DNA from 2 places in the Gymnodinialimonas phycosphaerae genome. Region 1 is predicted to be linked to the other one. Evidence: riboswitches for the same ligand, from Rfam matches in the RefSeq annotation. Region 1 holds a riboswitch; the other holds the start of a gene.
What was found. Region 1 has a riboswitch for thiamine pyrophosphate ahead of thiB (thiamine ABC transporter substrate binding subunit). Riboswitches for the same ligand answer to the same signal wherever they lie in the genome.

Region 1 (15,497 bases):
CGGGGCGATTGCTGGCGCTTTGGAAACCCTGCGCGCCCGTCTGAGCGACGCCAAAGCCGACGAGGCGCGACGCGAAGAGGCAAGGCACGTTCAGACCATTGTCGTGGACCGTCTGGCGGAAGCGATGACTGCCCTGTCGGATGGGGATCTGACCCACCGCATCGACGACGACATGACCGAGGCCTATGAACGCTTGCGCATGGATTACAACGCTGCCGTACAACGCATGGCGCAGGTGATTGGTGAGGTTTCTTACAACGTCAATTCGGTCGCGCGGGGCTCTAAGGCCATTTCTCAAGGCTCCGATGACCTCGCCAGCAGGACCGAGCAACAGGCCGCAGCGCTGGAACAGTCCGCAGCTGCAATCGGCACGCTCACCGAGTCGGTGCAGAACACTGCGCAAGAGGCGCGAGATGTGGAAGCAGTGGTCTTGAATGCCTGCGCCACGGCCGAAAGCAGTGGGGCGATCGTGCAATCCGCGATGAACGCCATGACGGATATCGAGGGGTCCTCGGCTCAGGTTTCGCAGATCATCGGGCTGATCGATGAGATTGCATTTCAGACCAATCTGCTTGCATTGAACGCCGGCGTGGAAGCCGCCCGCGCCGGAGAGGCGGGCCGCGGTTTCGCGGTTGTCGCATCGGAAGTGCGCGCGTTGGCGCAGCGTGCATCGGACGCTGCCATGCAGATCAAGACGTTGATCGGGCAATCGTCGTCACAGGTCCAGACCGGGGTCGAGCTTGTCGGGAATGCGGGCAAGGCGCTGGAAGAAATCTCCAGGCAGGTGGCGTCAATTTCGTCACATGTATCAAGCATCGCCCAGGAAGCGGTGGGGCAGGCCACCGGATTAGGTGAGATCAATGAGGCCGTCTTAAGCCTGGATCAGGTGACTCAAGAGAACGCCGCAATGGTGGAGGAAAGCAACGCCGCCGCCCACGCGCTTTCCGGAGAGGCGCATACGATCGCAGAGTTGGTGGCAGTGTTTCGGGTCAGTCAGACCGGGGCCCTCACGGGGGACGATTCCAGCGACGCGGGATCTGATCTTCAGGTCGCAGTGGCGGGTCAGTGATCCCCACCGACACAAAGATAACCGTTCAGATCAAGGGAAGAAGAATGGTGAGCCCTGCAGGATTCGAACCTGCGACAAATTGATTAAAAGTCAACTGCTCTACCAACTGAGCTAAGGGCCCGCTCAAGGGCCGTTGCTTAGGGGGGTGCTGGTGACTCGTCAAGTCAAAATCCCGGACGATTTTTCCAACGGGCCGGGAAAGCGCCGATCAGGTCTTTGAACTGTGCGTGGCTTCTTCTATATGCGGCAAATGCCTGATCATAACTCATATCCCGGCCTGCCGTTCCTGAAGATGCACGGCCTTGGCAACGATTTCGTCGTGATCGACGCGCGCGGAACCAAGCGGGCGGTGACGCCCGTCTTGGCGCGGGCGCTGGGGGATCGGCATCGCGGCGTGGGTTTTGACCAGCTTGCCGTGATCGAAGCGGGCACAGATTGCGACCTGGCGCTTACGTTCTGGAATGCCGATGGCTCGACGGCGGGGGCGTGTGGCAACGCCACCCGCTGCATTGCCCGCCGAGAGATGGAGCTGACCGGCAAGCACCGCATCACGCTGCGCACCGAACGCGGGTTGTTGGAAGCTGTGGACGCAGGCAATGGGCTGACGTCGGTCAACATGGGCCAGCCGGTGATGACCTGGAAGGACATCCCCCTGAAGGGCGCCTGCGACACGCTGAGTTTGCCGATTGACGGCGTCCCGGTGGCGACGGGAATGGGCAACCCCCATTGCACCTTCTTTGTGGAAGACGCCGATGCGGTCGATCTGGAAGGCCTTGGCGCGAAGTTCGAACATCACCCCCTTTTCCCTGAGCGTACCAATGTGCAGTTCGCCCATGTGATCGGCCCCGATCACCTGCGGATGCGGGTGTGGGAACGGGGGGTTGGGGTGACGCTGGCCTCGGGCTCGTCGTCTTGCGCGGTGGCCGTCGCGGCGGCACGGCGGGGGCTGACCGGGCGCAAGGTGCGCCTGACGCTCGACGGCGGTGAGATCGCTATTGATTGGCGCGCAGACGGCGTCTGGATGACAGGGGCCACGGCCCACGTCTTCAGTGGTGAATTGACACCCGCATTCCTTGACTCGTTGCCTTCGGATCCCGGGGGATGAGCGCGCCCGTCTTCCATACGCTCGGCTGTCGCCTCAACGCCTATGAGACCGAGGCGATGCGCGAGATGACCGCGCAAGCCGGGCTGCAAGACGCCGTGGTGATAAACACCTGCGCCGTGACGGCCGAAGCCGTGCGCAAGGCGCGTCAGGAAATCCGCAAATTGCGCCGCGATAACCCTGCTGCGAAGCTGATCGTCACCGGCTGCGCCGCCCAGACAGAGCCCGCGACGTTCGAAGCGATGGCAGAGGTCGACCTGGTCCTCGGCAATTCCGAGAAGATGGACCCCGCCACGTGGGCCGCCCCGGACTTGATCGGCGAGACCGAGAAGGTGCGCGTCGACGACATCATGTCGGTACGCGAAACGGCCGAGCATCTGATCGACGGTTTCGGCACGCGAAGCCGCGCCTACGTGCAGGTGCAAAACGGCTGTGACCATCGGTGTACCTTCTGCATTATCCCCTATGGGCGTGGGAATTCACGCAGCGTGCCTGCGGGTGTTGTGGTGGACCAGATCAAGCGGCTTGTGGACCGTGGGTTCAACGAGATCGTCTTGACGGGCGTCGACATGACCTCTTGGGGCGCGGACCTGCCCGCCACGCCGAAACTCGGTGATCTGGTGCTGCGCATTTTGAAGCTGGTGCCGGACCTGCCGCGCCTGCGGATCAGCTCGATCGATAGCATCGAAGTGGATGACGCGCTGATGCAGGCCATCGCGACAGAGCCGCGCCTGATGCCGCATCTCCACCTCAGCCTGCAACACGGCGATGACCTGATCCTCAAGCGGATGAAGCGGCGCCACCTGCGGGACGATGCCATCGCGTTCTGCGAGGATGCCCGCAAGCTGCGCCCCGACATCACCTTCGGGGCGGATATCATTGCCGGGTTCCCGACCGAAACCGACGCGCATTTCGCCAACTCCCTCAAGCTGGTCCATGACTGTGACCTCACCTGGCTCCACGTCTTCCCCTATTCCCCCCGTGAAGGCACCCCCGCCGCGCGGATGCCCCAAGTCAACGGCACCGTGATCAAGGCCCGCGCCAAGCAGTTGCGACTGGCGGGAGACGCGGCTGTAGCGGCGCACCTGTCCCAACAGATTGGCCAATCCCACAGCATCCTGATGGAAAGCCCGAAAACCGGGCGGACCGAGCAGTTTACCGAAGTGAAATTCGCCACAGACCAACCCGAAGGGCACATCGTTTTCGCCCGGATCACCGGTTCAAACGGCAGGGTCCTGACGGCTGATTAGGAAATTCCCTCCCAGTCTGCTACGTTGATGCCTAAGAAATAGGCGTTTCCGACGGCGTGGCACGTTGTGCCTGCCGGGGCAGTTCCGTGAAACAAACCTGTCACATTTCAGCACTCTGGCCCGTGAAGCCTGATCCGATGCGATGCCTCACATTGTATCTTCAGTCGCTGTCACGGCCCGAAGATTTTTTGGAAGGATCAGTTTCGATGTGGAAAGCAATAGTCGGGTCAGCCTTGGTTCTGACGGTATCGGCCTGCCTCTCGGTTGGGGTCACGTTTCAAAGGTGGGTTGGCACCTACGAATATGATGGAACCACCTACCGGGTTGCCTTGGTCGCGTCAGATCGCCTGGATGGGGAAACTGCGTTGGAATACCATTTGGTGCCCGGCGATACGGTGACTTACGGACCACAGGACATGATCGCGCGATGTAGTGCGTTCGACGAGGCGAATTGGCGACAGGTTGACGTCCGCCGATGTGAGCAGCCATTTGCCCGCGCCATTGACGCGCTCGCAGGCCCCCCGATGATGGGGGGAGATGACTACTAACCGGGGGAAGTTGCACGGACCTGTCCAAACAGATAGGGCAAATCCACAACACCTTGATGGAAAGCCGAAAAAACGGTCGGACCAAGCAGATTGCAGAGGTTGTATTCGCAAAAGATCAGGCCGTGGGCCATATCTTGAACGCATGTATCAATGGGCAGTCAAAGCAAAAGCTTCTGGCGTCGTGCGCCCACCTGTAACGAGGCCAACTTTATGCATCCCAACCCAGCTTTCCGCCAAGAGCCCGCCTTCTCCAACATCGCGATGTGTCACAAACGCGGATTCGGGATGTTGTGCCTGAATGGTGATCCGGCCCCCATGATCAGTCACGTCCCGTTTTTTCTGGACCAGGCGGGGCGCATGGCGGAACTGCATCTCGTGCGCTCCAACCCGATCGCGCGGCATGTGACGCAAGCCACACCCGCAGTAATCGCGGTGAATGGCCCCGATGGATACGTGTCGCCGGACTGGTACGAGATCCCGGATCAAGTGCCGACGTGGAACTACGTCGCGATTCACCTGCGTGGCGTCCTGATGCCCATGGACGGCGATCTGATGCGTGAGCATCTGGACCGTCTGTCCGGGCATTTCGAGGGGCGCCTGGCCCCGAAGCCGGCCTGGACGACGGAAAAGATGTCCGACGACGCGCTGGATCGGATGATGCGCCAGATCCTGCCCTTCCGGCTCGAAGTGCAAGAGGTCGAGGGGACGTGGAAGCTGAACCAGAACAAGCCCGATGCCGCGCGCCAGGGCGCGGCGGAGGCGATCAAGCAATCGCCGATTGGCCATGAGGTCGAAACATTGGGGGCCTTGATGAACGGCGGCGTGCCGTCGATTGATAAGGGCGCGCCGCTGACCTACATTTAGTGCAGGCGCTCATGTAGCCGAAGGCGGTAGCGCATAAGGAGAACACTCTTATGGCTTTGAACATCCCCCCCATGGCATTCCTCGTGTTGCGCTATGGCGCGGTCGCCGTCGCTGGTTTTGCCGCCGCACGCTACGCGCCGCGCGGCACGCTCTCGCCCGCCGTGGAGGCCGAGATGGACGCCGCCCCCGATGGCGTTCAGGTGTGCCGGGCCCCCGGACAACTGGCGGCGGCGGGAAAGATCACGAAAACGCTGCGGGCGGGGCGGTTCGGGCCGCGCTTCCGCATGGATGGCACGGCGCTGGCGCGTTTGAGAATACGGCGACTCACATAGTGGAATATCGACATGATTGAACTTCTGGGCTCTGACGCCTCTCCGTTCGTGCGCAAGGCACGGGTTCTGGTGGCGGAGGCGGGCATCACCGATGTGCCTTACGTGCAGGTCACGGCCACGCCGATGGGCGGGGAAGAGCGGCTGAATTCGGCCAATCCCCTTGGCAAGATCCCCGCGCTGGTGCGCGACGGGGGCCCCACGATCTACGACAGCAATGTTGTGTGCCGCTTCCTTGATGACCGCGCGCAAGCGGGCCTCTACCCGGCAGGTCGCCTGTGGGAGACGTTGACACTGGAGGCCACGGGCGACGGCATCATGGAGGCCGCCGTGGGCATCGTCTATGAAAAGCGCCTGCGCCCGGAAGAGCTGTGGTGGAATGACTGGTTCGATGCCCAATGGTTGAAGGTCACGCGGTCACTCGATGCGTTGGAGCGTCAGTGGATGAGCCACCTCTACGGCCCGCTCGACATGGGTCAGGTCAGCGTCGCCTGCGCGCTGGGTTATCTGGACCTGCGCCATGGCGACCGCGACTGGCGCGGCGGCCGCGACGCGCTGGCGGCCTGGTACAAACGGTTTGCCGAACGCCCCTCGATGGTGGCAACCGCCCCGGAATGAAGATCTCGCTGGCAGAAACCGACGCCGCGCGGAAGGCCTGTTTCGACATCCGCCGCGCGGTCTTCATCGAGGAACAGCAGATCCCCGAGGCCGAGGAATGGGACGATCACGACGCGACATGTTTGCACTACCTTGCGGGGGAAGATGCGGGCACGGCGCGGGTGATCGCCAAGGGCTGCACCGCCAAGATCGGGCGCGTCGCGGTGATGCAGGCCCATCGCGGCACCGGGCTTGGTCTGCGCATCATGCAAACCCTGATGGAAGACGCCCGGGCGCGTGGCTTCACCCAGGCCGAGTTGGAAAGTCAGACCTACGCTGTTCCGTTCTATGCGCGGCTGGGGTTCGTCGCTGATGGGCCAGAATACGACGATGGCTCCGGCATCCTGCACCGGCTGATGCGGGTGAAGCTGTAGCCTTTCGCAGGTGTTCTCTCTACCTTCTCCAAAAGGAGCGTCCCCATGCCTCTCGGAAAGAAACTCAACGCAACCCTGCGCGCGTTCATCGCGCGTCAGCAGATGTTTTTCGTCGCCACCGCCGCGCCCATGGGCCGGGTGAACATGTCGCCCAAAGGGGCCGATAGCCTGCGCATCCTCAGCGATACCCACGTCCAGTGGCTGAACCTGTCGGGCAGCGGTAATGAGACGGCAGGGCATCTGCTGCAATCGGATCGCATGACCCTGATGTTCTGCGCCTTTGAGGGGGACGCGCTGATCCTGCGCCTCTATGGCACGGCCACGACGCTGCACCCCCGCGATGCCGGGTGGGCGGAAGCCGCCGCGCGCTTCCCCAAGATGGCCGGCACACGGCAGATCTTCGACATGGAAATCACTTCGGTGAACATGTCCTGCGGGTCCGGCGTGCCGTTCATGGACTACAAATCCGACCGGTCCGCCGTTGAGATGATCCCCTATTTTGAAGACCTCGGCCCAGAGGGCACCGAAGCCTTCTGGCGGCGCAAGAATACCGAAACCATCGACGGCCAGCCCACCGCCCTTTTCGAGGATTAGATTCAACCATGCGTCGTCCAAGGTGGCCCATTTCACCCTCTGGATGTGAAATGGTGTGAAAGTTGCGACATTTCCGCCCCTCTGTGCGCGTTTGTCCGCTGGACGCCTATAACATCAAACAGTAACAGCAGCGGTAGCGCGGCCATGGGAGGGATTCCTTGGCCCAAACCGCAAGTTTCCAGGTCCAAAGACGTTTGGATCCAGAGAGAAAGGACGCAGAGCTCGTGTCAGATACACATGATCCGTCCGGCGAACGCCGGGATTTTCTGTACTACGCCACGGCTGGCACCGGGGTGGTGGTAGCAGGCGCGGCGGCATGGCCGCTGGTGAACTCCATGAACCCTTCGGCCGACGTGCAGGCCGCAAGCCAGCTTCGGGTGGATGTATCCGGGGTCGAGCCCGGTACGCAGCTGACGGTGCTGTTTTTGGGCAAGCCGGTCTTCGTGCGTCGCCGCACCGCAGACGAGATTGCGGATTCGCAATCGGTCGACGTCAGTGACTTGGTCGACCCGGAAGCGCGCAACGCAAACATCCCTGACGGCTCCGACGCCTCGGACGCCAACCGGACGCTGCCCGACTTCTCTGGCGAGAACACCGGCGAATGGCTGGTGCAGATCGGCGTTTGTACGCACCTGGGCTGCGTGCCCATCGGTGACGGTGCTGGTGACTTCGGCGGGTGGTTCTGCCCTTGCCACGGGTCTCACTACGACGCGGCCGGACGCATCCGTCGCGGCCCCGCGCCTGAGAACCTGCCAATTCCCGCGGCAGAGTTCATCGATGATTCAACACTTTTGCTCGGTTAACGGAGGATAAACACATGGGTGGTATTCCCCACGACCACTACGAACCGAATTCGCGCGGCGAAAAGTGGCTTCACCGCCGCTTGCCCGTTGTCGGTTTGCTTTATGACACGCTGATGATCCCGACCCCCAAGAACCTCAACTGGATGTGGATCTTCGGCATCGTGCTCGTCTTCTGCCTTGTGATGCAGATCATCACCGGCGTCCTGCTGGTCATGCACTACACGCCGCATGTCGACATGGCCTTCGCGTCGGTTGAACACATCATGCGCAACGTGAACGGGGGGTGGGCGATTCGCTACATCCACCAGAACGGCGCCTCGCTGTTCTTCATTGCCGTGTACCTGCACATCTTCCGGGGCCTCTACTATGGCTCCTACAAGGCTCCTCGTGAGGTCACGTGGATCATCGGTATGCTGATCTACGTGCTGATGATGGGCACCGCGTTCATGGGCTACGTTCTGCCCTGGGGTCAGATGTCCTTCTGGGGCGCGACCGTGATCACCGGCCTGTTTGGCGCCATTCCGTTCATCGGCGAAGGCATCCAGACTTGGCTTCTGGGCGGACCGGCCGTGGACAACGCCACGCTGAACCGCTTCCTGTCGCTGCACTATCTGCTGCCCTTCCTGATCCTGGGCCTTGTGATCGTGCACGTCTGGGCCTTCCACACCACGGGTAACAACAACCCCACCGGTGTCGAAGTGCGCCGCACCTCGAAGAAAGAAGCCGAGGCCGACACGCTGCCGTTCTGGCCCTACTTCGTGATCAAGGACCTGTTCGCGCTTGCCGTGATCCTGGTGATCTTCTTTGCCATCGTGGGCTTCATGCCGAACTACCTGGGCCACCCCGATAACTATATCGAGGCCAACCCCCTGGTGACGCCCGCGCACATCGTGCCCGAATGGTACTTCCTGCCGTTCTACGCGATCCTGCGTGCGTTCGACGGCGAGGTCTGGGTCGTGATCGCGGCGGACTTCCTGACCGGCGGTATCGTCGACGCGAAGTTCTTTGGCGTGATCGCCATGTTCGGCGCCATCATCGTGATGGCACTGGCCCCATGGCTGGACACCTCCAGCGTTCGGTCCGGTCGCTATCGCCCGATGTTCAAGTGGTGGTTCTGGGTCTTCGCGGTCAACTTCGTCGTGCTGACCTGGGTCGGCGCGCGCCCGGCGGAAGGGATCTACCCCTACATCGCCCTGATCGGTGCCGCTTACTGGTTCGCATACTTCCTGATCATCCTGCCGCTTCTGGGCGTGATCGAGAAGCCGCTGCCCCAGCCCGACACCATCGAAGACGACTTCAACGACCAAGTGCGCAGCCACGGCGGCACACCCGGTTCCGGTACGGCCACCGCGCCGACCCCGGCAGAATGAGAGAGGATCTGACAATGTTCAGGAAACTAGCAATCAGCGCCACCGCAGCGCTGGCTCTCTCCACCGGCGGCGCGATGGCAGCTGGTGGCGGGGGTGATATCACCAACGTGCCGTTCTCGTTCCAGGGGCCGTTCGGCACCTTCGATCAGGACCAGCTTCAGCGCGGCCTTCAGGTCTACACCGAGGTCTGCTCAGGCTGTCACGGGCTTCAGTACGTCCCCCTCCGCACGCTCGCGGATGAGGGCGGCATCGGCTGGACGATGGACGAGGTGCGCGCCTACATCGATGAAAACTTCATCGAGGTCTACGATGACGATCTCGAGGATTGGCGTGCGGCAACCCCGAACGACAACTTCCCGGCCAACGACGGCGTCGGCGCCCCTGACCTGAGCCTGATGGCAAAGGCGCGCACCGGCTTCTCTGGCCCGGAAGGTCTGGCGATCAATCCGCTGATCTTCGGTCTGGGTGGGCCCGAGTACATCTACTCGCTCCTGACCCACTATACCGGTGAAGAAGTCGAACAATACGGTGCGATCCTTTACGAGAACACCACGATGGAAGGTGGCCTGATCTCCATGGCACCGCCGCTGTGGGAAGGGGCCGTTGAATATGCCGACGGCACCGTGGCGACTGAATCGCAGATGGCCGAAGACGTATCGGCGTTCCTGATGTGGGCGGCAGAGCCGCACATGATGGCACGCAAGCAGATGGGTCTTGTTGCGGTAATCATCCTCGGCATCTTCTCGGTCCTGCTGTACCTGACCAACAAGCGCCTCTGGGCGCCGGTCAAGGCTCGCGCCAAAGGCGCGGCTCCAGCAGAATAGGGCCAAGGGTCAGCCACCCGCCGAGTAATCGGGTTTCAGGGTTTGAACATCAAAGCGCGCTCTCAGGTCTGAGGGCGCGTTTTTTCGTGGGTGCAGGCCGGGGGGCGTTTCAAAATACGTTCACGGCGTATTTTGTTTGAAATCAATTACTTGAGGGTGTGCTCAAGCTTGAGCACCCCTACATCCACGGCTCCAGCGGCCCATTTCGGTCCCGGATCGCCTGTTTCAGGGGGGCGTCCAGCACCACTTTTCCGGCGTCCAGAAGCACCACCCGGTCACACAGTTTTTCGGCGTCCCGCAAGTCATGCGTCGCCATGATCAGCGTCTGCCCGGTCTCCTCGCACAGGGTGCGGACCAGCCCCAACATCTCCCGCCGCAATCCGGGGTCGAGCGCGGAAAACGGCTCATCCAGAAGCGCAATCGGCTTGTCCCGCAACAGCATCCGCGCCAGCGCAACGCGGCTTTGCTGTCCGCCCGAAAGCTCGGACGGCATCCGGTCGCTCATCCCGTCCAGCTCAACCTTCGCCAACGCCTCCAGCACGCGCGCGCGGTCTTCGGGTGTCAGCCTGAGGTTCGGCGCGATCCCAAGCGCGATGTTGTCCGAGACGTTCAGATGCGGAAACAGGTTCCCGTCCTGAAACAGGATCGAGATCGGACGATCCGCAACCGGCGCCTTTGTAACGTCCACTCCTGCCATGGTGATGCGCCCTGCATCCGGCCAAAGGAACCCCGACAGCGTTGAAAGCAGCGTTGATTTTCCGCTGCCCGACGCGCCCATCAACGCCACGCGAGCGCCCTTGGGGATCGTCAGATCGGCCGCCAGCGTGAAGCTGCCCTGGGTTACGCGGATTCCTTCAAGACGCAGCATTCACGCGGCCCCCCCGGTCAAACATCCAGAACATCCCCAGCGACAGGGCCATGAGCAGCACCGCCGCACCCTGGGCGTCGTTGGTGCGGTACGAACCGAACAGGCGGTACATCTCAAGGGGCAAGGTCTCTTGCCCCTGGGCCGAGAACAGCGCGATGACACCAAGGTCGCCCATGGAAAACGCCGCCGCCAGACCTGCGCCAAATCCAAGCGGGCGCCGCAGGCGCGGCAGGATCGCGTGGCGCAACCGGGCCATGCCCCCCATGCCAAGCGCATCGGCAAGGCGACCCTGGGTGGCCTCTGCCTGCACCGCCGCCGGGATGAGCGCGCGCAACAGGAACGGCAGCGCCACCAGCGCGTTCACAAGGCCGGTGATCGGCAGCGACAGCGCCACGGGGTCGGCCACGGGGAAGATCAGGATGAAAAGGCCCGTGCCCACGACCAGCGGCGATACTGCGATGGACAGCAGGCCAACGCCTTCCAGCCCCGCACGCGAGGCCTTGCCCGCGATCAGAAGCGCGATGGGCAGGGCCAGTGTCACAGCCAGCGCGGTAGAGGCCAGCGCCAGGAGGATGGACCGCAGGGCGGCCTCCCACGTCGACGGGGGCAAGCCCGAGATGGCGCCAATGCCTTGGCCGGTGACAGCGGCCAGCGGCAGCAGCAGAAACACCCCGGCGGTGACAAGGGCGGCGCGGTCCAACAAGCGCGCAAGGGGGCTGTCGCCGGGCCAGTGCATCGCAGGCCGGTCCAGCCCGCCGCCAAAGTTCGCGGCAGAAGCAAAGCGCCAGGCGATCGCCCCGGCACCAACGCAGATGGCGACCTGGATGACGCCCAGAAGCGCCGCGCGCCCAAGGTCGAAATCGAACTGGAAGGCTTGGTAGATGGCAAGTTCCACCGTCGTGGCAGAGGGGCCTCCGCCTAGGATCAGTGCGACCGCAAAGCTGGTGGTGCAGATGAGAAAGATCACAAGGGCCGCGCCGGGCAGCGTGGCTCGCAGAAGCGGCCCCTCGAAATGACGGCGCATGTCGGAGGCGGTGAAGTTCAGTGAATGGGCAAGGCGGATGCGTTCAGCCGGGACGGCAAGCCAGGCCTGCAACAAAAGCCGCGTGGCCAGCGGCAGGTTCAGGAACACATGGGCCAGGACAACACCGGTCAGGCCATAGATCTCGATCGTGCCCGCGCCGATGGCCTCCAGCGCCGCATTCAGCCAGCCCGCACGCCCGAAGATCGCCAGAAGCCCCATGACAGCGACGATCACCGGCAGGATGAACGGCGCCCCCATAAGTGAGATATACGCGCCGCGCCCGCGAAACCGCCGCCGCGCCAGCGCGCGGGCCACGGGTATCGCGGCAAGACAGGACACCAGCGCCGACAGCACCGCTTGCAGCAGCGTGAAGCGCACGGCGGCCCAGTCGGCGGCGCGCAGGCCGGAAAACCCCTCGGCCCGGTAAATCACCGCGCCAAGGGGCCCCAGGATCGTCAGAATGACCAGCACGACAAACGCCCCGCCGATCATCTGCGTCAGCGTTATTGGCTGAGCGCGTTTTGCCATATGGCCAATGCCTCGTCACGGGCGCTTGCGGCGTCTTCCGGTGTGAAGATCAGCGCGGCCGAGGGCTGCATCAGGGTCTCGAACCCTTCGGGCAGATCTTCGGCGGGCAAGGCGGCGGGGTACATCCAATTGGTTTCAGGGATGACATTCTGGAACGCGGGCGAGACCATGAACTCCATGAACTGCTGCGCCAATGCAGGCGTGTCGGCGGTCTGCAAGATGCCGCCCACTTCGATCTGCATGTAGTGCCCTTCGCTGAACAAGGCGGCGTCGTAGCTGTCGTCTTCCTCGGCGATCAGGTGGTAGGCCGGTGAGGTGGTGTAGGACAGCACCATGTCGGCCTCACCCTCCAGGAACAGGCCATAGGCCTCGGACCAGCCCGGCGTCACGGTGACGATGTTGTCGGCCAGGCCTTCCCAGATCGCGGCGGCCTCGTCGCCGTAGGCGTTCTGCACCCACATCAGCAGGCCCAGACCGGGCGTAGAGGACCGCGGATCCTGGATCACGATGGACGCGTCAGACGCGGCCAATTCCTCGAAGCTGCCGGGCACGTCGTCCATATCGGCGCGGTGCACAAAGGCGAAATAGCCCCAGTCGAACGGCAGGAAGTGCGGGTTGTTCCACGCGATGGGCAGGGTAAGGCCCTCGGGCGTCACACCATGTTCGGCCATCAGGCCCGCTTCCACGGCGGCTGTCATCAGGTTGGTGTCCAGGCCCAGGACGATGTCCGCGTCGGAACGTGCGCCTTCCAGCCGCAAGCGGGCCAGTAGCGCCGCGCCGTCACCGGTGCTGGTGAATTGCAGATCGCAGGCGCAGAGTTCTTCAAAGGCGAATTCGACGCCGGGGCCGGGGCCCCATTCGGAATTGAAGCTGTCATAGGTGTAGACCGTCAAGACGGGGGTCTGCGCAGAGGCAGCCCCGGTCAAAAGGGTCAGACCCGCAGCGATGATGGTGGTATTGGTGAGGTTCATGGCTCACTCCTCCAAAGCTAGGGGCGAAGTGAAGTTCGAAGGTTTTCTACCCGCGATACCTTCCCTCCGCCGGTGTTAACCGGTTCAGGTTCAACGGGTCAGCTTTCGCTATCTCAGCCATGCGTATCCTTGGATACGCGAGGCCCCCCGAGGTGCGCCAAGACGTAGGGCAATGCGCAGGGCGCGGCAAGCTTCATGGAAGAGTGGGCGCGATGGAAGAACGGGCGGCTTGGCAAAAGGGCGCGGCCCAGATAATCGGGGAGGCATGAGCATGAATTCTTTCGGTCACCTGTTCCGCGTCACCACCTGGGGCGAAAGCCACGGGCCTGCCTTGGGGGCGACGGTTGACGGCTGCCCCCCCGGGGTTGAGGTCGACGCGGCGTCGATCCAGCATTGGCTGGACCGGCGCAAGCCCGGCCAGAACAAGTATACGACCCAGCGGCGTGAAGCCGATGAGGTAGAGATCCTGTCAGGCGTCTACGACGGGCGCAGCACCGGCACGCCGATCCAGCTGATGATCCGCAACACCGATCAACGGTCCAAGGACTATGGCGATATCGCCGAGAAATTCCGCCCTGGCCATGCCGACATCACCTATTGGCAGAAGTACGGGATCCGCGATCCACGCGGCGGCGGGCGGTCATCGGCGCGCGAAACGGCGGCGCGGGTCGCTGCGGCTGGCGTGGCGCGGCTGGCGCTGGGGGCGCTGGCCCCGCAGGTGAAAATCAGCGGCTACATGGTGCAGATGGGGCCGCACGGGATTGACCGGAATCGGTTCGATCTGGCGCAGATCGAAGAGAACCCGTTCTGGGTGCCCGACGCACAGGCGGCGTCCGATTGGGCCGATTACCTCGATGGTTTGCGCAAATCCGGCGACAGCGTCGGCGCGGTGATCGAAGTGCGTGCCAGCGGGCTTCCTGCAGGTCTTGGCGCGCCGATCTATGGCAAGCTGGACACCGATCTGGCCGCCGCGATGATGAGCATAAACGCCGTGAAAGGGGTTGAGATCGGCGACGGCATGGCCGCTGCCGCGCTGACCGGGTCGGCCAATGCCGATGAGATTTTCATGGGCGCGGATGGGCCTGAATATTCCTCCAACCATGCGGGCGGTATCCTTGGGGGGATTTCCACCGGGCAAGACGTTATCGTGCGTTTCGCCGTGAAGCCGACGTCCTCGATCCTGACGCCGCGCGCGACGATCACCAAGGCGGGCACACCGGCCGAGATCATCACCAAAGGCCGCCACGATCCCTGTGTGGGAATCAGGGCGGTGCCGGTGGGTGAAGCGATGATGGCCTGCGTGCTTTTGGACCACATCCTGCTCCAAAGGGGGCAAATCGGTGGCACGGTCGGCGAAACACGGGGCAAAATCGGGTAAGGTTTTGTTAACCCTTAAGTGGTTTTCCGCCTAATCCATGCGATATCGGCGGTTTGGTGCAAAGTGCCAAACAATGTGGCAAAACTGTCCAATCCTCGCCTTTTTTCAGCCACATTTCGCCAAAAATAAGGCTGTGCTGGGGAAATTAGCATTGGATGTCTGATGGGGCAGAAGGCTCAAACAGATCGGTCGCCGCGCGGCCATATAACGATTGATTGGATGGTGCTCGCCGTGGCGTGTATTGCCATCCTGTTCCTTGTAGGAACCATGTGGCGCACCGCCGTTGACGCAGATTCGGTCACCGCGACGGGCTATCGGGAGTTGCGCGGCGATGACACGCTGCTTGCATTCCAGGACTTCAGTTTTGACGCCGACGGATGGACGCCCGCGTCGGTAAGTGACCGCCTGCCGGGCCTTGGCCCTGTCCTTGGTCCTTTCGGGGTCGAGCCTGTGCAGCGCTCATTCCCGATGCCCGCAGATGCCACGGCAGCGCAGGTGACGTTCGATCTGCATCTGGTGGGCGACTGGGCCGAGCAAGGGGCGTTTCATATCGCGTTGGGCCGGACCGAGGTGCTGACCGTCAGCCTGTCGGATTCTGCCGACCTTCGCGATGTGGATCTTCACGCCGCAGAGATGGATGGGCTGAGCGTTGCCGTGCAAAGCACCTTCGTCAGTCCGCGCCGGGCTGAGGCAACCCTGCCCGGCGCTAGTGATGATTTCGTGACTCTTCGCGTTCACTTGGGCGTGGAGCAGCCCGACGAAACGCTGACGCTCCGCCTGCAGGGGGATGCGGAAGGGGAGGCACGCTGGACCCTCGACAACCTGACGGTTGTCGCCAACAGCGGCGACGGGGTCATGCGGCGCTGACCGTTTGGCTCAAAGTCCGGTATCGAGCAGCGCGCGAATATCGGCCTCTCGCGTGCCGGCCACGACGCGGCCGACTT
Region 2 (15,497 bases), 3.1 Mb from region 1:
CAGGAACAGCGTGTTCATGCGCCCGCCTCCGTCGCCACGCGAAAATCTGCAAAGTCGATCACCCGGTCGAAGCGTGGCAACAGATCATGGTCGTGCGTCACCGCCAATAACGCGGCCCCGGCCTCGCGCGTGCGCGAAAAAAGCAGATCGAGGATCGCGACCTTGTTGTCGGGATCAAGGTTTCCGGTCGCCTCGTCGGCCAGGATCAGCTTGGGCTGGCGCACCAGGGCACGGCACAGCGCAACCCGCTGCTGCTCGCCTTGGCTAAGCGCGCCGGGGCGGCGCCCCAGCTTCCCCTCCAACCCGCAGGCTTTCGCCAATTGCTCGGCCCGCGCGCGTGCCTCGGCGTCCAAGGGTGCGCCTGCGGTGATGCGATAGGGATAAAGGATGTTTTCGCGCGCCGTCAGGTAATCGAGCAGCGCGAAATCCTGGAAGATAAAGCCGATGTTATTGGCCCGAAACGTGCGCCGCGCGCTATCGGACAACCCCGTGATCTCTTTGCCGTCGATGGTGATCCGCCCCGCCTGCGGCACCGCGATCCCCGCGATCAGGTTCAAAAGCGTCGTCTTGCCGGTGCCACTGGGCCCCACCACGGCCACCCGTTCCCCATCCGCCAGGGTGAGGTCGGGGACGGACAGGCGAAAATCGCCACCGGGATAGGAAAAGGTGATGCCGCTGAGGTCGATCATGGCTCGGCCGCCACCATTTCTCCGGCCTCGGAGCGGTCTACGTCCGTCAGATCGAACCCGGTCACCCGCCACGCGCCCTCTACCGGCTCCACCGTCAGGATCGCGGCATATGTGTTGCCCCTGACATGCATGTGCGTCGCATGGCCGACAGTTCCCACGACGCGCCAGCGGGCGTTCCAGGTGAAACGCTCCCCCTCCCGGCTCTGGTCGATGCGCAGCATTTCCATGGTGTGGATCTGCTGGTCCGCCTCCTCAGAGGGGTCCAACCCCCCACCGACCATGGCGCCCACCCGTTCCAGGTAAAGCTCTTGCAGCGCGTCGCCTGCCGCGACCGTGGCAAGGCTATCGTAAATCTCGGCTTCCCCCGTTTCATTGAACGCGCGGTAGACGACGGTCAGAAGCTCTGGCGCGACAAGAAAGAATTCCTCGGCCAGGGCATCGGCGGTCATCGGCTCGAACCCCGCCACTTCATAAGGCGCAGGCTCTTGCGGCGCGCGGAGGAAGAGGGTCCAGACCAAGGCGGCTATGACAACGCAACACGCACCTGCCAAGGCTGCTGCCGCAAGCCCTTTTCTGGCAGGTCGATCATGGGTCAGGGAATCCGTCATCGCCACAGACAAGATAACAATAGTGCCGCGATTTCCAGATCAGAACGTACAAATCTGCGTCAGGTCTTGGGGACTGACGGTCTTTGCCTGTCCGAACCCCTGATCCCCAAAAAACGAGCGACACAAAGGGTGACGCTGCGCGGAGCCCCCTGAAACGCCCCCTCGGCCCTATTCGCCCCAAAGCAGTCGCCAGCGGCGCAGGGTCGAGCCGCGCGACGAAACCGCTTGCGTTCCCTCCCGGCCCACGCCATCCTCTCAATACCACAGGGGTGCTGCGTAATGTCGTGGCTGAGATGTGGGCGCCAAGCCCACTGTCCCTCAAAGCTGATCTGGGTAATGCCAGCGTAGCAAGGAGGAATAAACATGTTCTCAGGGGCACAAGTCTCCCTTTATCCGATGACTGACGGCTTTGTTGACGTCATTTTGAGCGCGCTCAACGCGCTTGATCCGTGGCGCGACAGATTGCGGATCGAGACGGACGATATCTCTACCCTCATCGTCGGGCCGCCCGAGGTCTTGTTCCCGGCCCTGCGGGATCTTTATGCGACCGCCGCCGCGTCCGGCCACCACATCGTGCTGCGTGCCACGTTGTCACGCGGCTGCCCCGGTGAACCCGATGACCCGATTTGCCAGACATCGACATTGGCCAATCCCGCGCAGCCCTTGGCTGAGCGGCAATCAGAGGCATTGGCAGCGCTTGCCGCAACGCCCGAGAAGGGGCAAATCGCCGACGCCCAGTTCTCGCTTTACGTCATGGGTGCAGGCGACCACATGGCCGAGATCATGGGCTGCATCGACTTCCTGAAGCAAAGCGGCACATTCGATCGGTCCAAGAACTTCTGCACCCGCCTGACGGGCGATGCCGGCCCGGTTTTCGCAACAGTGCAGGAAGCGTTTTGCCGCTTCGGCCCGCCCAATGGCCATGTCACGATCGACCTGACGGTTTCCGCCAACAGCCCCAGCACACGCTGACATGTCACGCCCTGTCCCCCGCCCGTCCGGCGGAGGGTTGGCCCGCGGCGTGCCTGCCGTGGTAAGCGTGGCCAGCGCCTTCGTGATCTGGGAACTCTATGTGCATCTGTCCGGCATTTCGCCGCTGATGCTGCCCGCGCCCTCGCGCGTGCTCGATCAGATGTGGCTGAACCGCGATCTCCTTTGGGCCAACACGATCCCCACCCTTCAAGCCACGTTCACGGGCTTTGCGCTGTCGCTGACCGTCGCCTTCACCTTGTCCATCGTGTTGGATTTCATGCCTCGGGTGCGCCGGGCGTTGTTTCCGATCTTCGTGGTCAGCCAGACGCTTCCCCTGGTCGCGATCGCGCCGCTGGTGGTGTTGTGGTTCGGGTTTGATCTGACGCCCAAAGTGCTTCTGGTAGCGCTGGTCACGTTCTTTCCGATGCTGGTGGCGCTGGTGGACGGATATGCCGCCACAGACCCGGAAATCGAGGACCTGCTGCGGTCCATGGGCGCCAGCCGTGGCAAGGTATTTCGCGCCGCGCGCCTGCCATCGGCGATGCCATATTTCTTCGCCGGCCTGCGCATCTCGATCACCTACGCCGTCGTCGCTGCAATCTTTGCGGAATATGTCGGCGCGCGGGCGGGGCTGGGGATCGTGATCCTGAACGCAAAGAACAGTTTTCGCCCCGATCTGGTGCTGGCGGCCGTTGTCATCAGCTCGGCGCTGACACTGGTCCTTTTCGCCCTGACGGCCGTGCTTCAACGCGTCGTCCTGCGCTGGCGTGATGCGGGAGAGGACCATTGAGCGTGCTGAAGATGTGCAGCGTGGGTGTCACGCGCGGCGCATCACGGGTTCTGGATGACATCTCGTTGCATGTGGCCCGCGGCGAGTTCGTCTCTATCCTCGGGCCCTCGGGTGCAGGGAAATCCACGATCTTCCAATTGCTGACCGGCGCCTTGCGGCACGACACGGGCGTGACCACCTGCAACGGACGTCCCGTTGACGGAGCCAGCCGGGACTTCGCCTTCATGCCCCAGCGCGATGCGCTGATGCCGTGGCGGCGGATCATCGACAACGTGACCCTGGGGCTGGAGGTACAGGGAATGACCCGCAAAGACGCGCGGGAAAAGGTCCTGCCGTTGCTGCAGGACTTCGGCCTCGACGGGTTTGCGCACCGCTACCCGGCGCAGCTTTCCGGCGGTATGCGCCAACGCGCGGCCTTGCTGCGCACCGTTGTGCAAGGTCGCCCCGTACAGCTTCTTGATGAGCCGTTCGGCGCGCTTGATGCGCTGACCCGCACCCGGATGCAACGCTGGTTCGAAGACCGTTGGCAAACCGCCAAGTGGACCACGTTGCTGGTAACCCATGACGTCCGCGAAGCGGTGGCCCTTTCAGATCGCATCTACGTGCTGTCCGCCCGCCCCGCCCGCGTGATTGCCGAAGTCGCCATCGCCACGCCACGCCCCCGCATGGGGCGCCCCATTCCACCCCAGGCCCATGCCCAAGAGGCAAAGCTTCTCGACATCCTTCTGACACAAACCGGAGACTCCAGATGAAACACCTCGTAACCGCCGCCTTCCTGTGCGCGGCCACCCTACCCGCTTCGGCGCAAGAAACCCTCAGCGTCGCGCTCGACTGGACGCCCAACACAAACCACGTCGGCCTCTACGTCGCCCAATCGATGGGCTGGTTTGAAGAGGCGGGCCTGGACGTCGACATCCTGCCCTACACCGACACCTCCTCTGGCACATTGGTCGCCGCCGGCGTGGCCGAATTTGGCATTCTCAGCGCCGTGGGCTTCCACAGCCAGCGCGCAACCGGGGCCGATATGACCGTGGTCATGGCCGTCGTGCAGCACGAAACGGGACGGCTGGTATTCAACGGCGACCGAGAGGATATCCAACGCCCGTCTGATCTGGACGGCATGATTTACGCAGGCTTCGGGTCCGCATGGGAAGAGGCGTTGATTTCCACCATCATCCGCAATGACGGCGGCGAAGGGGTGTTCGAGACCGTGACCCTTGGCACCTCGGCCTATGAAGCGCTGGCAAACGGGCGCGTGGATTTCACCCTCGAAGTCAGCACATGGGAGGGCGTGAACTCTGTCCTGCTTGGCCGTCCCCAACGCGCGTTTCGCTATGCGGACTTCGGCGTTCCGGATCAGCACACGACATTCCTGGGCGGAAATGCCACCTGGCTGACGCAAAACCCCGACGTCGCGCGCGCGTTTGTGCAAGCGGCCCAACGGGGCTACGCGTTTGCGGCCGACAACCCCGAGGAAGCCGCAGAGATTCTGATCGCGGAGACGGCTGGTATGCTCTCCAATCCCGACCTCGTCCGCGCGTCCATGACCGCGTTGGCCGAGGGGGGATACCTGCAAGATGAAGCGGAGCCCGTCGGCCTGATTGATGCCGGCATGGTCACAAACATCACGACCTTCCTGTTTGAGGCAGGCATCCTGCGCGGTGAAGATGGCAATCCGTTGGAGGCGATGCCGGACGTGTCGACATGGTTCACGAACGACTATCTGCTGCAGTGACCACCGCAGCACGCGCGACCGGGCGATGCCCTAGCGTCACCTGGTCGCGCCTTGATCAAACCTGACAGGCTAAAAAGCCGTGCGAACGCACATCGCAAGACACGCGCAATCCCGCATGGGTCGACGAACGGCGCAAGCGTGGATCCGATGCACCTCCACAGTCGCAAAGAGATGCCCCCATTTCGCAAGGCAGAGGTGCTTGAACTTCGCATCGAATGATCGGTCCCCCCTGCCGCGCGTGGGAAGAGCAACCTGGAACTTGCACGGCTTCAAGCAGCCCGAAGGACAGTAGGCCAAATACTAAAAAATGGTGCGGGTGAAGGGACTCGAACCCCCACGCCTCGCGGCGCCAGAACCTAAATCTGGTGCGTCTACCAGTTCCGCCACACCCGCATTGAGGCAGCACTTAGCAGGGCATTCAAATCAAATCGAGACCAAAAATCACCCTAGCATTAACCCACCCATAACCTCGTTTCGCCCAGTTTGTGCCTTAATTCGACGCGAGAACCTGTGCATCACCGGGCTGCCACCCGGACAACCTGAGGGGAAGACGATGACTGACACCGCTTTGATCATTCAAGAAAACGCTCGCCCGATGGGCTTGGATGACGTAAACTCGCAAACACAAACACGAGGCATCAAATGCCCGAACGAGCGAGCAGTAGCACCCATGACCAATTCCACCCCGCGGCCAACGGCCCGCGCGGGCGCCAAGACCGATGCCTGTGAGGCTGGCCTTGCCCCCGGAACCACCGTTCTCACCATGGACGGGGCGATCCCCGTTGAATTCCTCAACCCCGGCGACCGCATCATCACCCGGCGCGGTGTGCGCAAGCTGATAGCGGTGATGCGCCATACGCTGCCCGAAGGCACGCCTCGCGTTGTTGTCTCGGCCGATGCGCTTGGTGGCAAACCCTCCACCGACATCACCTTGATGCCCGGCCAGCGTGTTCTGGTCCGCGATTGGCGCGCACAAGCTATGTGGGGCAAGGACATCGCCGCGCCCCAGGCAGCCCGTCTGGTCGATGGCCAATTCATCCGGACCGTGACGACCGGCTCGCAGATCATGCTGTCGCTCTACTTGGGCGCCCCGGAAATCATCTACGCAGACGGCCTTGAACTGGCCTCTGCCGACAAGCCGAAGGTGGCAGCCAAGGCTTGATCGGAAAGGGCGCCGAAGCGCCCGACACAAGAGTTCCCCTCACCCAAAAGCGGTGCCCCAACGGGTGCCGCTTCTGCATGTTACAGACCCAAATCGCGAAACACCTGCGGCAGCATCTCGGGCAAATCTTCGGCAATCAGGCCGGGACCAAACGCCCGAGCAGCCTCCACATGGAGCCAGGCGGCGGTCTCGGACGCTTGCATTGGTGACAGTCCCCGCGCGATGAGCCCTGTGATCAATCCCGCCAACACGTCGCCCGATCCTGCGGTGGCAAGCCAGGGGGCCGCACGGTCATAAACGGCGGCATTGATTGCAAAGGCGCCATTAGGATCGGCAATGACCGTATCGGGCCCCTTGAAAAGGACAACACATCCGGCCCGCTCTGCGGCGGCACGCGTTGCATCGACCTTCGAATAGGCGGGGCCGGTTGTGGCCGGGGCGTTCAACTTGTCGGCAATGTCCGGGAACAGGCGCGCAAACTCACCTGCATGGGGCGTCAGAACGACCTTAGGATGGAGCATTGAAAACAGGGCGTTTGGGTCGTCGGCGAAAGAGGTCAGCGCATCGGCGTCCAGCACCACCCCTCGCGCCGGATCGGCCAGCGCCGCCCCCACAAGATCGCGGGTCTCCTGCCCCACGCCCAACCCCGGCCCGAGGCACAGCGCGTTCAGGCGTTTGTCTTCCAACAGTGTTGCCAGCCCCTCCGCCCCCTTGCACTTGCGCAGCATAATGGCAGTGAGCTGCGTGGCGCATTCCATCATTGCCGAGCCCGGTGCAGCCACCGTCACCAGCCCCGCCCCGACCCGCAAGGCGGCGCGCGCCGCCAATCTCGCGGCCCCGGAACGCCCCATCGCCCCGGACAGAACAACCGCGTGGCCGTGGTTGTATTTGTGATGGCCCGACCTTTTCACGATCCCGGCGACGCAATCGACGTCCGCAAGTTCAATCGGAGCTTCCAATTGGCCAGGCGGGCGGCCCTCAATTCCTATGGATGCGACGACCGCCTTACCGCACCTGGACGGGCCTTCCGCGAGGATATGCCCATGTTTCATACTGTGAAAAGCAACCGTCAAATGCGCAACGGCCGAACTTGGAAGACCTGTCTCAAGGCCCGCATCGGTTTCGCCAAGTACTTTTCCGCTGTCCATATCAAGGCCGGACGGCGCATCCACTGCAACTATGAACGGCGGGCCTTCCAGTATCGTGGGAGAGGCCGTATCCATACCCATACGAAGCGTCCCAAAGAGATTACTGAGGTTCTGTACTGGGCGCACAAGCCCCGTTCCGAATAGAGCATCAACCACAACATCGAAATCGAAGATCTCAGCGTCGTTGACGTCAAAGAGGCTTCGCGTCGGAGAATTCCACCGCTCATAATTCACCCGAGCGTCCGGCGGCAGCTTGTCGGGGTCGCCGTAAAGGTACGCCTCCACCTCCCAGCCCCACTCCTTCAACAGACGCGCCACGACAAAGCCGTCGCCGCCGTTGTTTCCCGGCCCGCACAGGACCACGGCCCTGCGGGAGGTTGCGGCCAGTTCGGGCCACTCCTCGAAAATCGCCTCCACCACGCCGCGACCGGCGCGCTCCATCAACTCAAGGCCCGTGACGCGCCCGCTGGCGATCGCCTCGGCCTCGATCGCGCGCATCTGGGCGGCGGTGATCAGTTCTGCCATGGACCTCTCCCCAGAGATTCACTAATGCTTATTTTTTAGGCGCCACGCACAATGAATAGCCAGCAAGCGCAGATTCAATCGGGCAACCTCAAGCTGCACGCCGTCCCGCATGGACGCGGCCTGCGCAAAATGATGTCACGGCGCAAAGCCTTTGGCGAGGAGGACGACGGCAACATGAAGAAAATCGAAGCAATCATCAAACCGTTCAAGCTGGACGAAGTGAAAGAAGCCCTCCAGGAGATCGGAATTCAGGGCCTCAGCGTGACCGAAGTCAAAGGCTTCGGGCGTCAGAAGGGTCACACGGAACTGTACCGTGGTGCAGAATACGTCGTGGATTTCCTGCCCAAGGTGAAGATTGAAGTCGTCCTTTCCGACGACATGGCCGATGCCGCCATCGAGACGATCATCGCCGCCGCCAAGACCGACAAGATCGGTGACGGAAAGATCTTCGTGTCCGACGTCAGCCAAGCCATCCGCATCCGGACAGGCGAAGCGGGCGAAGACGCGCTGTAAGACACCTGTGCAGGCGTGCACAATCTACTAACCCCTTACGAATCCAAGGAAAGTTTACAATGAGCACAGAGAGCTTCTTGAAAATGATGAAGGACGAGGATGTCGAGTACGTCGACGTTCGTTTCACCGACCCGCGTGGCAAGTTGCAGCACGTGACGCTGTGCGCCGACCAGGTGGACGAAGACTTCATCGAGGAGGGCTTCATGTTCGACGGCTCCTCCATCGCCGGTTGGAAGGGCATCGAAGCCTCTGACATGAAGCTGATGCTGGACACCAACTCGGGCTACGTTGACCCGTTCTACGCTGAAAAAACGCTGTGCGTGCATTGCTCGGTGGTAGAGCCCGACACGGGCGAGGCCTACGATCGCGACCCGCGCGGCACTGCGGAAAAGGCTGAGGCCTACCTGATCTCCTCGGGCATCGGCGACAAGTTCTACTGCGGCCCCGAAGCTGAATTCTTCATCTTCGACGACGTGCGCATGTCTGTTGAGATCAACAAGGTCTCCTACGAGGTCGACGCCCAGGATGCCTCCTGGAACGGAGATACCGAGTACGAGATGGGCAACATGGGCCACCGTCCCGGCGTGAAGGGCGGCTATTTCCCGGTCAACCCGATCGACGCTTCCCACGATCTGCGGTCCGAGATGCTGTCGACGATGAAGCGCATCGGCATGAAAGTCGACAAGCACCACCACGAGGTGGCGTCCTGTCAGCACGAGTTGGGTCTGATCTTCGACAGCCTGACCAAGCAGGCCGATGAGCTTCAGAAGTACAAGTACGTCATCCACAACGTGGCCCATGCCTACGGCAAGTCCGCAACGTTCATGCCCAAGCCCATCGCGGGCGACAACGGCACTGGCATGCACGTGAACATGTCGATCTGGAAAGACGGCAAGCCCTTGTTTGCAGGCGACAAATATGCCGACCTTTCGGACGAGGCGCTGTATTTCATCGGCGGCATCCTGAAGCACGCGAAAGCGCTGAACGCCTTCACGAACCCCTCGACGAACTCTTACAAGCGTCTGATCCCGGGCTTTGAGGCCCCCGTTCTGCGCGCCTATTCGGCCCGCAACCGCTCGGGCTGTGTGCGTATTCCGTGGACGGAAAGCCCGAAGGCCAAGCGCGTGGAAGCCCGCTTCCCCGATCCGGCGGCCAACCCCTACTTGTGCTTTGCGGCCCTGCTGATGGCCGGCCTTGACGGCATTCAGAACAAGATCCACCCTGGCGATCCGTCGGACAAGGACCTTTACGATCTGCCCCCGGAAGAACTGGCGGGCATCCCCACGGTTTGTGCCTCGCTTCGTGAGGCCCTGGACGAGCTGGAAGCCGATCACGAGTTCCTGCTGAAGGGCGACGTGTTCACCCGCAGCCAGATCGACGGCTATTGCGCCCTGAAGTGGGAAGAGGTTTACGCCTACGAGCACACGCCGCATCCGATCGAGTACAAGATGTACTACAGCTGCTAATTAGCTGATCCTGAACGAGAAAGAGGCGCCCCTGGGCGCCTTTTTTTGTCGTACGTGCCGCGGAAATGAAAAAGGCGCCCGGGGGCGCCTTTCCTGATCCGTGCGTTGGGGGCGTTCTACTTTGACCCGCGCTTGGTGGAAAAGGTTGCCCCGTCCTGGCGGCTGGCGACCTTGGCTTGCTCGGCCTTGAAGGCGGCCAAGGCCCGGTCGTGGCTGCTGCCCATCGCGATCCGATTGACGTGAATGTTTGTTGGTTTTTCGCCGTCGCGCCCCGCGACAAAGCGCAGGAAGTTGGTAACGAGCCGCTCCATGGTACTGCCTCATTTGTTTTTGTTTTTGACTTATCCACAGGGTTGGCGGGCAAATAAGGCAAAATCTAGGCAGCGTGGCACGGGCGGCGGCGAAGGGGCCACAAGTGTGGCCCCAATGCCATGGCTTCAATCAGCCGTGTAGTCGAGCAGCACGCTTTCGGCTCACCGACCGCCCTCGCCGGTGATGGTCAGGGCGGCCATGCCCTGCCCCGCCGCCGGGTTGGTCAGGTAGAAGCTGGCGGCGCCCTGGATGCCCGCGGTATAGTCGTGGAACCAGCCCGTGCCTTGGTAATCGCCATCGCCGCGCTGACTGAGCACAACACTGTGCAGGCGAATGTCGCGCCGCTGGTTCGATAGCGTGGGGCCGAAAAGCGGAACGCAGGCGTCCATTTGCAAGGTTGCCGACCCGCCGGTGAACGCCAGCGAGCCCAAGGGCGCGGCGGGCGGCTGCGCATAGATTGTCCAGGGCGCGGTCGCCGCGTTGGATATGCCGGAGGTGGTCACATAGGGGTTGTTGCTGGCGCTCAGGCCGGTGTCCATCGCGACATTGGGGCAGTTCGCGTTCACTGTTGGCGTGGGCGTGGGCTGCGGCATCGGGGCCCAAGTGACCGGGCCGAACCAACCGCTGCGCGACAGGGCGTTCAGGTCGAATTCCTGCGGCCAAACAATGGCGGCATCCAGCCCCTCGGGGAAATAGCCAGGCGAGATTCTGGCCCGCGTGCCGTCCCAATTGGTGCCGTCCTCAAACGCGAAGGTGGTCTGGTCCTCAACCCAGGACCCGTCGAAGACGCCGGGGGCGGTCAGGCGGAATTCCAACGCGCCCCAGCGGTCACTGTTTTCATGCACCCAAGCGCCGCGCAGGATCGTGCCGCTGGGATCAGTGTAGCCGATGATCCAGCCGCGATCGACGTATTCGCCAAACACAAGGTTGCCGTCCTGAAGCAAATTCAGGTCACTGTAGGAGGTATCCCAATTGCCCTGCCACGGCCCGTCGGCAAGCGCCGCGAGGGGGGTCAGGGTCAGGGTTAAAGCGGTGGCAAGGCGGGAAAAGGTCAGAAGGGGCATTGCATAAAATCCTAAATCAATCACGGGGATGTGATGAAGTTAGGTCGCCCCGCCCCCCAAGGCGACAGCGGAATTCCTTACGGGGAAAACCTGCCGCTAGTCGACGGGCTACATCCGCCCGATGCGCCGAAACATCCGCATCGCGCCGCGCGCTTGACGCACCGCGCCCTTTGCCTGTCCGCGCTGCTGCTGGTTCGGAGCCGCGCCGTTACGCCCGCGCGTCGCCATGTCGATGCCCGCATCGACGCCCTTGTTCACCACGCGCCCGATGGCACGGCGCAAGATCATGTTGAGAATTCTGTCCATGGAAAGGAACCTCTTTCTGCCTGTGTTAATGCCGTTAAGGAATGACTTGGGCGGAATTCAGGCGTCGTCTTCAAAAAGCGGATCGTCATCGTCCAGGGCGGCATCGGCATCATCGTCGAACATATCGCCGGTGTTCTCGTCGCGGGTGTCCGGGGCCTCTTCCGTCTCGGGCGGGCGCGATTCCAAAAGGCCCGCGTCGCGCAACTCCTTGAGGCCGGGCAGATCGCGTGCGGATTCCAGGCCGAAGTGATCCAGAAACACCTGTGTAACAACATAGGTCACGGGGCGTCCGGGCGTCATGCGGCGGCGGCCGAACTTGATCCAGTCCAGCTCGATCAGCTGGTCCACGGTACCTCGGCTGACGCTAACCCCTCGGATTTCCTCGATTTCTGCGCGGGTGACTGGCTGGTGGTAGGCCACGATGGCCAACGTCTCGATCGCGGCGCGGCTCAGCTTCCGGCTTTCCACCTGCTCGCGCGCCATAAGAAAGCCCAGGTCAGCCGCCGTACGAAACGCCCAGGCGTCCCCCACCTTGGTGACCTGTACCCCGCGCCCCTCATACCGCTTGCGCAACAGATGCAGCGCCTCGGCCGGGTCCGAACCGTGGGGCATGCGCGCCTCCATCTCGGCCAGGCTTACCGGCTCGGCGGAGGCGAAGAGCAGCGCTTCCACCATGCGTTCCTGTTCCGCCAGAGGAGGGGCGCGAAACAGGCTTTCTTCAGCACGCCCAGGGGCGCTATCCGGGGTCTTTGTCATGGGTCTTTCCGGCGCATTTGGATGGGTGAGAACGTCTCGGATTGGCGGATTTCCACGCGGCCCGCTTTCGCCAGTTCCAGCGCCGCCGCGAAATTCGCCGCCGCCGCCGAGCGGCGCTTTGCCGGGTCCGTCGTCCAACCGTCAGGCAAATAGGACATCAGATCCGCCCATTCACCCATGTAGCCAACCATGCCGCGCAAGCGATCCAGCGCCTCTTCCATGGTTAGAACCGCCTCGCGGTCCATCACGTAGGGGCGGAATTCATCCTTGGTGCGGATGCGGGCGTAGGCCTGCATCAGATCCAGCAATCCGGCGGTGTAGGTCACTTTGCGGTTGGTCGTCATGGCTTGCGGCTGGCCCCGCACGAAGCGGTCGCGGCCCAGACGGTCCCGCGCCATCAGACGCGCTGCACAATCGCGCATCGCGGCCAAACGCTCTAGCTGGAAAGCCAGATGCGCGGCGAGATCTTCGCCCGAGGGGCCCTCATCACCGGGTTCCGGCGGCAGCAGCAGCTTGGACTTCAGAAACGCCAACCACGCGGCCATCACAAGGTAATCGGCCGCCAACTCGATTCGCAATTGGCGGGCTTTTTCAATGAAAACAAGATATTGCTCGGTCAGAGCAAGGATCGAGATCTTGCGCAGATCCACCTTCTGGGTGCGCGACAGGGTCAGCAGAAGGTCCAGCGGTCCCTCATACCCATCGACGTCAATGATAAGCGCCTCCGCCTCGCGGCGGGCGCTGACCGCATCCCAATCGTCGGTGTTGGCTGGTTGCCCGCCTTCAGACATAGACCTCTCCGCCCAGACGGTCGGAAAGCTCTTGCTCTATGGCGTCAATGTCAAGCGGCTCGGGCGATCTGCGCAGGGCAAGCGCCGCATCCGTGCGCGCTTTGGCGGCCCCGTCAAGCGCACCGGACTGTGCCACGACGTCCTGCATTTCCGGCAATTCGCCGTTGCAATGGAGGATCAAATCGCACCCCGCCGCCTTGGCCCGCGCCGCACGTGCCCCGATCGGACCGGGCAACGCGCCCATCGAGAGGTCGTCGGTCATCAGGGCGCCTTGGAAGCCGATGTCATCGCGGATCAGGGCGATCACGTCCGGGTCCATGGTCGCGGGCAATGTGCCGCCAAGCGCCTTGTACACGATATGGGCTGTCATGCCCAAGGGCAGCGATGCGACGGCGCGAAACACGGCAAAATCCGTCGCATCAAGCGTCGCGCGATCCACGCTGACGCGTGGCAGGTCCTTGTGGCTATCGGCCACCGCCGCGCCATGTCCGGGGATGTGTTTCACCACAGGCAATACGCCCCCCGCCAGCAGCCCATCGGCCACGGCGCGGGCCGTCTGGACAACGCTTTTCACATCGCTGCCATAGAGGCGATTGCGCAGGAAGGGATGCGTGTCGTCGCGCGCGATATCGGCGGTAGGCGCACAATTCACGTCGATCCCGACGGCGCGCAATTCGTGAGCGATCAGCCGATATCGCAGCGCCATGGCACGCGGACCGGCTTTGGCCATCTGGTCCAGCGGCGCCATCCACTCGCGCCAAATGGGGCCCCGCAACCGCTGCACGCGGCCCCCTTCCTGATCGATCAGGATCGGGGCGTCATAACCAACTGCCGCACGCAATTCCTTTGTCAAAGCATAGACTTGCGCGGCGTTCTTGATGTTTCGCGCGAAGAGGATGAACCCCCAAGGCGCCGCCTCTGCGAAAAAGGCGCGCTCGTCTTGCGACAGGGCCACCCCCTCACAGCCGAGGATTGTAGCCGATTGCGTCATTTCAGCGAACAGTGACCGGGATACAGGCGGCACCCTGGGCGACAAGGCCCGCGCAGAAGCGGCGCGACGCCGACAGATCACCGAACCCATGGGCACGCAGGCGGTAGAAGGTGGCTCCGCCGGACGAGGCCTCTTCGATCACACGTGCACGGCCAAGGAAGAAGTCAGGGAAGTTGCGCGACAACCGTTCCCATTCCGTGCGGGCAAGGTCTGGCGTGTCGAAGGCACCGAGCTGCACAAGGCGGGTGCCTGTCTCCAACTCGGAGGCGGCGATCTCGAAGCCCTCGTCATCTTCGGTGATGCCATCTGCCACAACGCCCTCTGTTGTTGGGGTGGGCGCCGCAGCGGCCCGCGCCGAGAGGCCAGCGGGGCGCAAGGCCGGGCGTGGCGAGCGGCGCACGCCGGGGACGGAAATCGGGATCGTTTCGGCGCGCGCGACCAAGTCGACGGACGGCTCGCCCAAGGTTTCCGACGCAGGCTCGCCAAGCGATGGCGCGTCCATGTCCGTCAGCGGCGTCGCCTCTTGCAAGAGGCGCGCGATCAGGGCGTCGGTATCGACCTCCGGGACGATCTCGGGTACGATTTCGGCATCGATGTCCGGCAAAGCGGCAGAGGCGTTTTCGAAGGCCTGTTCCGCGGGTTCGGCGTCAGGTTCCGGTGTGAGATTTGCCGCGCTCAGATCCTGCGGCGGCGGGGCAAGCAACAATTGGTCAGGGACCGGGGCCGCTTCGGCCCCTTCGGCCAAGCGGTTCACCGCAAGGCCCTGGTTTTCAGCGACAGAGCCGCCCGGATTTTCCGGCGCGATGCGCATCGGCCCGTCCAATGCGCGGATGACCGGCACGTCCGCCACGTCGCGGACCAGCAATTGAAACGCCCAGACACCCATGCCGATGACAAGGCCCATCGACACCAGTGCGCCCGCCCAGTTGATCAGTTGTGTGACCCGCGATGCGTCAACTGAGGCCGCCGTGGGAGCGGCCTGATCATAGCCGTACTCAAAGTTGCCCTCATAGGAATACGCATCGGGGGCGCCCCCGGAATATTGGATATCTGCCATGCCCGCCTCATCGCCCGTGGACCGATTGGGCCCTTGGGTCTATTGCCTGTGACGTCCAGCCGGGAGAGGTCTTGCGCCTCACATCTGATCGACCGGAGTGACCCCCAAGATACCAAGACCGTTCGAAATGACAATCGCCACGGCGGAAATCAGGCACAATTTCCCAGATGTTGCCGATGGATCATCTTCTTGGAAGAAGCGTAGATGCGGATCAGCGTTGCCCTTGTTCCAAAGCGCGTGGAAATCCGACGCCAGATCATAGAGGTAGAAGGCCACGCGGTGCGGCTCGTGGCCCTTGGCGGCAATCTCGATCAGGCGCGGGTATTCGGCGATCTTGGCGGCCAGCGCCAGTTCAGACGGATCATTAACGGCGTCAAGGTTTGCGGGGTCGGGGGTCATCCCCGCCTCTGCGGCCTTGCGCAGGACAGAATGGATGCGCGCATGGGCGTATTGCACGTACCAGACGGGGTTGTCCTTGGATTGTTCGCGCACTTTGTCGACATCGAAATCCAACGGCGCGTCGTTCTTGCGGGTCAGCATGTGGAACCGGGTCACGTCCAGGCCCACCATCTCCACCACGTCCGCGAGGGTGACGAAGGTCCCTGCACGCTT

Region 2: it holds a riboswitch for thiamine pyrophosphate, as region 1 does, so the genes downstream of both, KUL25_RS01250 (YkoF family thiamine/hydroxymethylpyrimidine-binding protein) here and thiB (thiamine ABC transporter substrate binding subunit) in region 1, are expected to answer to the same signal.

What each region holds. Positions count from the first base shown of each region.
Region 1 is NZ_JAIMBW010000001.1:3,371,561-3,387,057, forward strand. It holds gene KUL25_RS16675 (methyl-accepting chemotaxis protein) at 1-1,069, shown strand, start outside; tRNA gene KUL25_RS16680 (tRNA-Lys) at 1,115-1,190, opposite strand; gene dapF (diaminopimelate epimerase) at 1,311-2,174, shown strand; gene mtaB (tRNA (N(6)-L-threonylcarbamoyladenosine(37)-C(2))-methylthiotransferase MtaB) at 2,171-3,421, shown strand; gene KUL25_RS16695 (hypothetical protein) at 3,628-3,969, shown strand; gene KUL25_RS16700 (FMN-binding negative transcriptional regulator) at 4,180-4,833, shown strand; gene KUL25_RS16705 (hypothetical protein) at 4,884-5,165, shown strand; gene KUL25_RS16710 (glutathione S-transferase) at 5,181-5,780, shown strand; gene KUL25_RS16715 (GNAT family N-acetyltransferase) at 5,777-6,193, shown strand; gene KUL25_RS16720 (pyridoxamine 5'-phosphate oxidase family protein) at 6,239-6,787, shown strand; gene petA (ubiquinol-cytochrome c reductase iron-sulfur subunit) at 7,012-7,590, shown strand; gene KUL25_RS16730 (cytochrome b) at 7,605-8,960, shown strand; gene KUL25_RS16735 (cytochrome c1) at 8,975-9,784, shown strand; gene KUL25_RS16740 (thiamine ABC transporter ATP-binding protein) at 9,963-10,652, opposite strand; gene KUL25_RS16745 (thiamine/thiamine pyrophosphate ABC transporter permease ThiP) at 10,639-12,204, opposite strand; gene thiB (thiamine ABC transporter substrate binding subunit) at 12,180-13,175, opposite strand; TPP riboswitch at 13,220-13,335, opposite strand; gene aroC (chorismate synthase) at 13,441-14,553, shown strand; gene KUL25_RS16760 (hypothetical protein) at 14,785-15,420, shown strand; gene KUL25_RS16765 (thioredoxin family protein) at 15,430-15,497, opposite strand, start outside.
Region 2 is NZ_JAIMBW010000001.1:233,880-249,376, reverse strand. It holds gene KUL25_RS01265 (ABC transporter permease) at 1-18, opposite strand, end outside; gene KUL25_RS01260 (ABC transporter ATP-binding protein) at 15-689, opposite strand; gene KUL25_RS01255 (hypothetical protein) at 686-1,297, opposite strand; TPP riboswitch at 1,553-1,666, shown strand; gene KUL25_RS01250 (YkoF family thiamine/hydroxymethylpyrimidine-binding protein) at 1,661-2,269, shown strand; gene KUL25_RS01245 (ABC transporter permease) at 2,271-3,059, shown strand; gene KUL25_RS01240 (ABC transporter ATP-binding protein) at 3,062-3,811, shown strand; gene KUL25_RS01235 (ABC transporter substrate-binding protein) at 3,808-4,794, shown strand; tRNA gene KUL25_RS01230 (tRNA-Leu) at 5,103-5,187, opposite strand; gene KUL25_RS01225 (Hint domain-containing protein) at 5,465-5,956, shown strand; gene KUL25_RS01220 (NAD(P)H-hydrate dehydratase) at 6,037-7,629, opposite strand; gene KUL25_RS01215 (P-II family nitrogen regulator) at 7,804-8,142, shown strand; gene glnA (type I glutamate--ammonia ligase) at 8,202-9,608, shown strand; gene KUL25_RS01205 (hypothetical protein) at 9,725-9,919, opposite strand; gene KUL25_RS01200 (hypothetical protein) at 10,082-10,984, opposite strand; gene KUL25_RS01195 (hypothetical protein) at 11,093-11,290, opposite strand; gene scpB (SMC-Scp complex subunit ScpB) at 11,348-12,046, opposite strand; gene KUL25_RS01185 (segregation and condensation protein A) at 12,043-12,837, opposite strand; gene KUL25_RS01180 (glycoside hydrolase family 3 N-terminal domain-containing protein) at 12,830-13,828, opposite strand; gene KUL25_RS01175 (SPOR domain-containing protein) at 13,830-14,885, opposite strand; gene argS (arginine--tRNA ligase) at 14,964-15,497, opposite strand, start outside.